DNA from 2 places in the Kosakonia oryzendophytica genome. Region 2 is predicted to be linked to the other one. Evidence: predicted binding sites of a transcription regulator. Region 2 holds the regulator's gene; the other holds the start of a gene.
The links. Region 2 encodes PhoB, which activates phosphate uptake and scavenging genes when phosphate is short. Its sites were predicted from a motif close to CTGTCATAAAACTGNCNNAT; they were not measured.
Positions count from the first base shown of each region.

Region 1: uvrB (excinuclease ABC subunit UvrB) is a predicted target of PhoB. The motif match lies at 2,239-2,258, and genes of this name have one in related genera.

Region 1 is NZ_CP115659.1:3,498,365-3,502,923, forward strand. It holds gene uvrB (excinuclease ABC subunit UvrB) at 1-2,007, opposite strand, end outside; gene O9K67_RS16965 (ABC transporter ATP-binding protein) at 2,759-3,481, shown strand; gene bioD (dethiobiotin synthase) at 3,423-4,145, opposite strand; gene bioC (malonyl-ACP O-methyltransferase BioC) at 4,138-4,559, opposite strand, start outside.
Region 2 is NZ_CP115659.1:4,012,227-4,016,785, reverse strand. It holds gene sbcC (exonuclease subunit SbcC) at 1-1,356, opposite strand, end outside; gene sbcD (exonuclease subunit SbcD) at 1,353-2,555, opposite strand; gene phoB (phosphate response regulator transcription factor PhoB) at 2,754-3,443, shown strand; gene phoR (phosphate regulon sensor histidine kinase PhoR) at 3,465-4,559, shown strand, end outside.

The DNA.
Region 1 (4,559 bases), 510 kb from region 2:
AAACAGATCCCGCAGTTGGTGTAACTGATCGCGCACTTTTGCCGCTTCCTCGAACTCGAGATTTTGCGCGTGCTGCATCATCTGCCCTTCCAGCTCGTGGATTTTCTGCTGTAGCGCTTTCGGCGTCAGCGCCAGTTCGGCTGCTTCCACCTGAGCAGGGGTTCTGGATTTTCCACGCCCTTTCGCCCGGGTTTTCGCCAGCCCTTCGCCCAGCGCCAGAATATCCACCACTTTCTTGTTAAGGCCCTGTGGCGTAATGCCGTGCTCTTCGTTGTAGCGCTGTTGTTTCTCGCGGCGGCGTTCGGTTTCCCCTATCGCCTTCGCCATCGACGGCGTGATTTTATCGCCGTACAGAATCGCCTTGCCGTTAATGTTACGCGCCGCGCGCCCGATGGTCTGAATAAGCGAGCGTTCAGAACGCAGGAAACCCTCTTTGTCAGCATCCAGGATCGCCACCAGCGACACTTCCGGCATATCCAGCCCCTCACGCAGCAAGTTGATGCCGACCAGCACATCAAACTCGCCCAGACGCAGGTCGCGGATAATCTCCATACGCTCGACAGTATCAATATCGGAGTGCAGATAGCGCACCTTCTCGCCGTGTTCTTCAAGGTATTCGGTGAGATCTTCCGCCATCCGTTTGGTCAGGGTCGTGACCAGCACGCGTTCGTTAATCGCCGAGCGTTTACGAATTTCCGACAGCAAATCGTCAACCTGCGTCGCTACTGGCCGCACTTCAATCACCGGATCAAGCAGACCGGTTGGGCGCACCACCTGGTCAATCACTTCGTTACCCGATTTTTCCAGCTCGTAGTTGCCCGGCGTTGCGGAAACATAAATTGACTGCGGCGCAAGCGCTTCAAACTCTTCGAACTTCAACGGACGGTTATCCAGCGCAGAAGGCAGGCGGAAACCATACTCTACCAGCGTCTCTTTACGTGCTCTGTCGCCACGGTACATACCGCCGATTTGCGGAATGGTAACGTGGGATTCATCGATGACCAGTAACCCGTCGGCTGGCAGGTAGTCAAACAACGTCGGCGGCGGTTCGCCCGGTCCGCGACCGGAGAGAAAGCGGGAGTAGTTTTCAATCCCGGAGCAGTAACCTAGCTCGTTCATCATCTCCAGATCGAACTGCGTGCGCTGGCTGAGTCGCTGCTCTTCCAGAAGTTTATTGTTCGCCAGTAGCGACTTGCGCCGCTCGGCGAGCTCCACTTTGATCTCTTCCATCGCCTGCACGATGCGCTCACGCGGCGTCACGTAGTGCGTCTTCGGGTAGATGGTAAAACGCTGCACCGTCGATTCCACATGCCCGGTGAGCGGGTCAAACAGCGACAGACGCTCGACCTCTTCATCAAACAACTCCACGCGCAGGGCGAGATCGTCCGATTCTGCGGGGAAAATATCGATCACCTCGCCGCGAACGCGAAACGTACCGCGCTGGAAAGCCTGATCGTTACGGGTGTACTGCAGCTCCGCCAGGCGACGCAGAATCGAACGCTGATCGATAATCATCCCCTTGGTCAAATGCAGCATCATTTTCAGGTACAAATCCGGGTCGCCCAGACCGTAAATCGCCGATACCGATGCCACCACAATCACATCACGTCGCTCCAGCAGCGCTTTGGTTGCCGACAAGCGCATCTGCTCGATATGTTCGTTAACCGAGGCGTCTTTTTCGATAAACGTGTCCGAGCTGGGAACATAGGCTTCCGGCTGATAGTAGTCGTAGTAGGAGACGAAATACTCCACGGCATTGTCCGGAAAAAACTCCTTCATCTCACCGTATAGCTGCGCGGCCAGCGTCTTGTTGGGTGCCAGCACCATAGTGGGACGTTGCAAATCGGCAATGACGTTGGCGACGGTGAACGTCTTTCCTGAACCCGTTACCCCAAGCAACGTTTGGTGCGCGAGACCGTCTTCCAGGCCTTCCTTGAGGCGACGGATAGCTTCAGGCTGATCGCCGGAAGGGCGAAAAGCGGAATTCAGTTTGAACGGTTTACTCATGGACGGCTACCTGATGAAGGAGTGAGCGAGCAGGTAACATATTTTACTCACCCTGGTTACTTTTGCCAACTCATAATACTGGATGAAAAAACAGTAGCGGATTACTCAATTTGTTCTACCCGGGGTTAGGACACAGGTTCGCGCCTGAAATTTCTTCGTCAGCAAGATAAAACACCAAACCTTTCCGGTTATCCCCAGAATTTTTTCTCTTTTAACAATTGTCAAGCCAGTCGGTGAAAGTTTTGTGGCACCCAGTGACACTTTTCTTACAGGCATTGATTTTACATAACCAATTGATATTAAAAAAGAATAACAAAAAGCCGTGTTTCGCACCAATTCAGGCGCAAGCCGCGTCCCTTCTCGCTTGCCGTGCGTTTTCTAACTCTAATACACAAGGTTATCCACAGGAATAGTGGATAACTGCCGCCAGGCCGGATAGTCCGCCTTCCGCCAAATTCCCATTCCGTCCCAGGTCGGGGAGATTAAAAAATTTTTATCACTTCTTTTTGATTATTATCAGCTAACGAAGCGCGAGATCCGCATGAGATCCTTCTCACACTTCGTAGCTTTGCTGCACCACCATTCGTCACTACAAGCACTGGCAAAGTGCAGGATTTTTCCCTGCTATCTCCCTTTCCGGCATTTTAAATACCAGTGAGATCGGTCGTATCCGAAAAAAAAGCCTTTTTTACGTTCTGGCAAGCCTTTTGCACTATCCCTGTGTCACTAGATCCGGAAGAAGGAGCGGACCATGTTGAGCTTACGCGCAGTGAACCAGTATTACGGTAACCAGCATACCTTATGGAATATCGACCTTGATTTAACCCCCGGCGCCTGCACATCCGTCATCGGGCTGCCGGGAATGGGCAAAACCACGCTGATAAACTGCATTACCGGCTATTTACCCGTTGAGAGCGGCAGCATGATTTGGCAGGAAGCTGGCGCGCCGCCGCGAGACCTGCTGAATGTGCGGGCTGAACATCGCTGCGCTATGGGAATGGGTTATGTGCCGCAAGACCGGCGAATATTTTCGCAACTGACCGTTGAGGAGAACCTGCATATTGCCATGATGGCCGGAGGTGCAGCACGCAATGCGGTGAGTCAGGATATCTACGATCTCTTCCCGGAACTGTACACGCTGCGTAAGACCCGGGGCGCGGGGTTGTCGGAAGATAATCAGCAGCAACTGGCAATGGCGCGAGCGCTGGTGACGCACCCGCGGTTATTAATCCTTGATGAGCCAACGCGCGGTCTGGGCCAGGCATTTGTGCATAAACTGGGCAATTTGATCGTCCGGCTTAACCAGGACTTCGGCATCACTATTTTACTGGCTGAGCAACAACTTGCCTTTATCCGCCGGGTCGCAGATCGCTTCTGTCTGCTCCACCGGGGGCGTAGCGTTGCCGAAGGGGAAGTTAAGCAACTGGACGATCGGATGTTGTCACACTGGATGACACCGGATTCAGCACGCTGAGATCAAGATAATGACCCGTTCTCTCTTTTTCCGGCGCGTGGGCAAACCAGGGGATTTCGCCAATCAGCGGAGCCTGCATCACGCGCCGAAGCGTCGCCAGATATTCAGCATGGCGTTTACCCGGTTTCACCACACCATTCGCAATCCAGCCTGCCAGCGTTAAACCCGCCTGCCGTATTGCCTGCGCTGTCAGCATCGCATGATTGATGCAGCCCAGTTTGACCCCGACCACAAGGATCACCGGCAATTGCTCCTGCACGACCCAGTCGGCAAAGGTCAGCGTCTCGGACAATGGCGTGAACCAACCGCCTGCGCCTTCCACCAGCAGCCATTCCGCCTGCTCAGAGAGCGTGCGTAACCCGGCAGACATGACCTTTGCCTCAATCGGCTCACCCACATCCGCGCTGACAATATGCGGCGATGTCGGCTCGGCAAAGGTGTAGGGATTAACGCTGTGGTAATCCAGCGGCAGACTACTGTGCAACTGCAGTGCCAGCGCATCGCTATTACGCAGTCCTTCCGCGGTCATTTCGCTGCCGGACGCTACCGGCTTGTAACCAGCGCTGCGTAAACCACGCAGATTCGCCGCCTGCAACAGCGCGCAACTGGCTACCGTTTTCCCCACTTCCGTGTCTGTTCCGGTGACAAAATACCGTTCACTCACGCGTGATCACTCCCCAAAAAAGATGGTACGTCAGAGGACATTTCCCCTGCTGTTGCGGCCAGGCCAGTTGTAAACGTTGCAGTTTGCTGCGCGTCAGCCCCTGCTGCCTGCCCGCATGTAAATGTGTAGCGCCAATGCCTTTTAACGAACGCAACGCCTGTGTGGCATCCTCAAAACAGAGAGTGATGCGCTCCACGCCGCTGCGCAACCGCCAGCCCTGTAATGCCTGATGGATCGCGGGTAAGGGTAAAAAACGGTTTGCGTGTTGATGGTGATCAACCGCGCGCCAGGCCACATTCAGCTCTGGCAATGAATCCTCCACCAGCGTGGTAAAGGCCACCTGTCCGCCAGGGCGCGTGACGCGGTACAGTTCGCCAATCGCCTGTTGCAAGTCATCACACCACTGCACCGCCA
Region 2 (4,559 bases):
CAGGTCGAGCAAGCTTTGCTGGCGCAGACTTAATTGCTTGCGCAGCGGCGCAAAACGGGCGTGCAGGGCGGTCAGTTGCTGGCGCAGCGGGCGGTTTTGCGCGCACTGGTGCATGGCAGCGGCTGTCTCTTCCACACTGAGTTCCAGCGTGGCGATCGGCAGAGTACGCAGTTTGGTTTCATGACTCTGGATGCGCTGTTGCAGACTCAGCCACTGCTTTTTCTCATCGTCCAATTGATTAAACAGCGCCCGCCATCCGGTCAGCTCGCTTTGCCAACGCTGGAAACGCGCATGTTCGTTCAGCCAGATCTCCAGCGTTTTGTGCGTGGCTTGCAGGGTGGTGAGCTGTTGCAGCGCGCTGGCGCGGATGCGTGCACGTTGAAGCAAACGGGCCTGTAAGCGAGTGTTTACTTCTTCGCTCTGGTTGCGAGTGCGAAGAAGTGCGTTGCGTTGTTCTTCCAGTCTGTCCCAGAGGGGGCGAAGCTGTTGTGCTGGTTGTGCGCGTTCCAGCGCGGCCAGTTGCGGCTGTGCACGGGTCTGCGCCTGTTGCGCCTGTACCAACGCTGCCTGCGCCCGGCCTCTGGCGGCGCGCAGTTCGCCATCGCGGTTCAGCCAGTTTGCCTGCGCCTGGGCGCTACCTAGCTCTGCCATGATCTGCTGTTCTTGCGAAGTGAGCGCCTGCAAACCTTGCTCGAGCTGGTGGCGTTGCTCATCATTCAGTATCACTACCCCTTCGGCCTGTGCCTGTAATGTTTCCAGCCGGGTTTTTGCCGCTTTGTGTTTCTCAAACACCCGGGCGGAAATCTGCCCATAAATTTCGGTGCCGGTCAGTTCTTCCAGCAATTCTGCTCGCTCGCGAGGTTTCGCATTGAGAAAGGCAGCGAATTGCCCCTGTGAGAGCAGCATCGAACGGGTAAAGCGCCCGTAATCCAGCCCGGTCAGCGAGGCAGTGAGATCGAGTTTATCTTTGACTTTGTCGGCGAGAATTTTCCCGTCGGCGCAGGTGGCCAGCTCCACACGAGGTGCTTGCAGATTGCCGTCCGGCAAACCGCGGGCGCGACTCTGGCTCCAGAATGCGCGGTAGGCCACGCCTTTTACCTCAAACTCCACCTCTGCCAGACAGTCGGCGGTGTCGCGGGTCATTAAATCGTTTTGCGATTGTGACAACGTACTGAGACGCGGCGTTTCGTGGTACAGCGCCAGGCAGATGGCATCCAGCAGCGTGGTTTTGCCCGCCCCGGTCGCGCCGGTAATGGCAAACAGACCGTTGCTGGCAAAGGGCTCTGCGGTGAAGTCGATTTTCCATTCGCCTTTCAGCGAGTTAAGGTTTTTCAGCCGCAAACTGAGAATTTTCATGCTTCTTTCTCCTCGTCCAGCGCCTGCAATGTTTCGCTGAACAGCGCCTGTAATCGCCCCTGCTGCGTCTCGTCGAGTTCCTCCTGTGCGAGGCGACGGGCAAATACCTCTTCGACTTTTAATTCATTGAGGGTCTCACGCAATTCACCGGCCAGTATGCGTTCCCGCTGCTCGCGGCTACGGCGAACCAGCAGGACCTCAACCGGGAGGTCTTCCGTCACCTGCTGGATTTTCCGTTGCATGTCGGCCAGGTATTCGGCACTGACAATTTCGATATCCAGCCAGACTGGCGCATCACCAGGTTTGTCGCGCCACTGTTCAAGCTGGCGGCAAATCTCAGCAAAATCGCCTTTGATAACCGCCAGTGCCTGCGTGGCGGGAACATCCAGTGCGGTAACGTCGGCCAGTTTGCCTGCGTCAAAGGTCACCAGATTGACGCTTTTGCTTTTGCCGGTTTCGTCAAAACTGAGTGGGATCGGCGAGCCGCAATAGCGGATGCGCTCATCACCGCCAATCTTTTGCGCCCGATGAATATGCCCAAGGGCGATATAGTCGGCGGGCGGGAAGTTCTGCGCCGGGAATGCATCCAGCGTGCCGATATAAATATCGCGTACGGCGTCGCTTTTACTGGCACCGACGGTGGTTAAGTGGCCGCTGGCGATGATCGGCAGTGGTTTATCGCCGCGCAGCTCGCTGGCTGCGGTAAATTGTTGCTGGTAATACGCGGTGATCGCCGCCAGCAGGTGTTGCTGTTTTTCCTGCCCGGACAATCCTGCCTGGCTGACCAGAAGGTCGCGCGGGCGCAGGAAGGGCACCGGGCAAAATATCGCGCCCGGTTCACCGTTGCGGCGGTAAAGCCAGAAAGGTTCTACGCCTGCGCTGGCGACGACGGTAGTTTTCAGATAGGCGAGGATCTCTTTCGATTCGTTGAGCGTGGCCACCGAATCATGGTTGCCTGCCAGCACCACTAACTGGCAGCCGGTTTGCTGAAGTTTGACCACAAAACGGTTATACAGCTCACGGGCATAGCTGGGCGGGGAGCCGGTGTCAAAAACATCGCCCGCCACAATAATGGCGTCGACCTGGTTCTCTTCCGCCGCAACCAGCAGCCAGTCGAGAAAAGCGGCGTGTTCAGTGGCGCGGCTCTTGCTGTAGAAGTTTTGACCCAGGTGCCAGTCAGAGGTGTGAATAATGCGCATAGCGGTTCCGTGGCAAAAAAGCATAAAGCAGATTATAAACATTAAGCAGATGAGGGACATAACCTGGCGAAAATAGGGACTGTCATATAGCGCTCGCTGGGGTCATCTGGCGGTCATGTTATTCATAAATCTGTCACAAAACTGACGCATAATGGCGCCGCTATATATATTGATGACTTAAATAAGACAGGGCAAATTATGGCGAGACGAATTCTGGTCGTAGAAGACGAAGCTCCAATCCGGGAAATGGTGTGCTTCGTGCTCGAACAAAATGGTTTTCAACCGGTGGAAGCTGAAGATTATGACAGTGCGGTGAACCAACTTAATGAACCCTGGCCCGATCTTGTTTTACTGGACTGGATGTTGCCTGGCGGTTCCGGAATTCAGTTTATTAAACATCTCAAACGTGAAGCGATGACCCGCGATATTCCGGTCATGATGCTGACGGCGCGCGGCGAAGAAGAGGATCGCGTACGCGGTCTGGAAACCGGGGCCGACGACTACATTACCAAACCTTTTTCACCCAAAGAGTTGGTCGCGCGTATTAAAGCGGTGATGCGCCGCATTTCGCCGATGGCGGTAGAAGAGGTGATCGAAATGCAGGGCCTGAGCCTTGATCCTTCTTCTCATCGCGTGATGACCGGTGAAAATCCCCTGGATATGGGGCCGACAGAGTTTAAACTCTTACACTTCTTTATGACCCATCCGGAACGCGTTTATAGCCGTGAACAGCTGTTGAACCACGTATGGGGAACCAATGTGTATGTTGAAGACCGGACGGTGGATGTGCATATTCGTCGTCTGCGCAAAGCGCTGGAACACAGCGGCCACGATCGTATGGTGCAAACAGTGCGCGGCACGGGATACCGTTTTTCGACCCGTTTCTGATATTTAACAGGAGTGTGACGCGTGCTGGAACGGCTGTCATGGAAAAGGCTGGTGCTGGAGCTCCTCCTTTGTTGTATCCCCGCCTTGATTCTCGGCGTCATGTTTGGTTACCTGCCGTGGTTTTTGTTAGCCGCTGTAACCGGGTTGCTGATCTGGCATTTCTGGAATTTACTGCGTCTTTCGTGGTGGTTATGGGTCGATAAAAGCATGACTCCGCCGCCCGGAAAGGGAAGCTGGGAGCCGCTGTTATACGGGCTGCACCAGATGCAGATGCGTAATAAAAAACGCCGTCGCGAGCTGGGAAGCCTGATTAAACGCTTTCGTAGCGGCGCGGAATCGCTGCCGGACGCCGTGATCCTCACCACCGAAGAGGGGGCGATTTTCTGGTGTAATGGCCTGGCGCAACAGGTGCTGGGTTTGCGCTGGCCGGACGATAGCGGGCAGAATATCCTTAACCTGCTGCGCTATCCGGAATTTACGCAGTATCTTAAAAAACAAGAATTTAGCAAACCACTGAATCTGGTGCTTAACTCCGGTCGCCACCTGGAGATCCGCGTGATGCCTTACAGCGAGGAGCACCTGCTGCTGGTGGCGCGTGACGTGACGCAAATGCATCAACTGGAAGGGGCGCGGCGTAACTTTTTTGCCAACGTCAGCCATGAATTGCGCACGCCATTAACGGTGCTGCAGGGCTATCTGGAGATGATGCAGGAGCAGACGCTCGAAGGCGCACCGCGGGAGAAAGCGCTGCACACCATGCGCGAACAAACCTCGCGGATGGAGGGGCTGGTGCGTCAGTTACTGACGCTCTCGAAGATTGAGGCTGCACCGACCTTGCCGCCCAACGAAACCATTGATGTGCCAATGATGCTGCGGGTCGTGGAGCGGGAAGCGCAAACCCTGAGCCAGCAAAAGCATCACTTCCATTTTGAGGTCGATAGCGCGCTGAAAGTACTGGGTAATGAAGAGCAACTGCGCAGCGCGATTTCCAACCTGGTCTATAACGCCGTGAACCACACGCCAGCAGGAACGCAGATTACCGTGCGTTGGCAGCGTGTGCCGCTGGGGGCGGAGTTCAGCGTTGAAGATAACGGTCCCGGCATCGCCGCCGAGCAC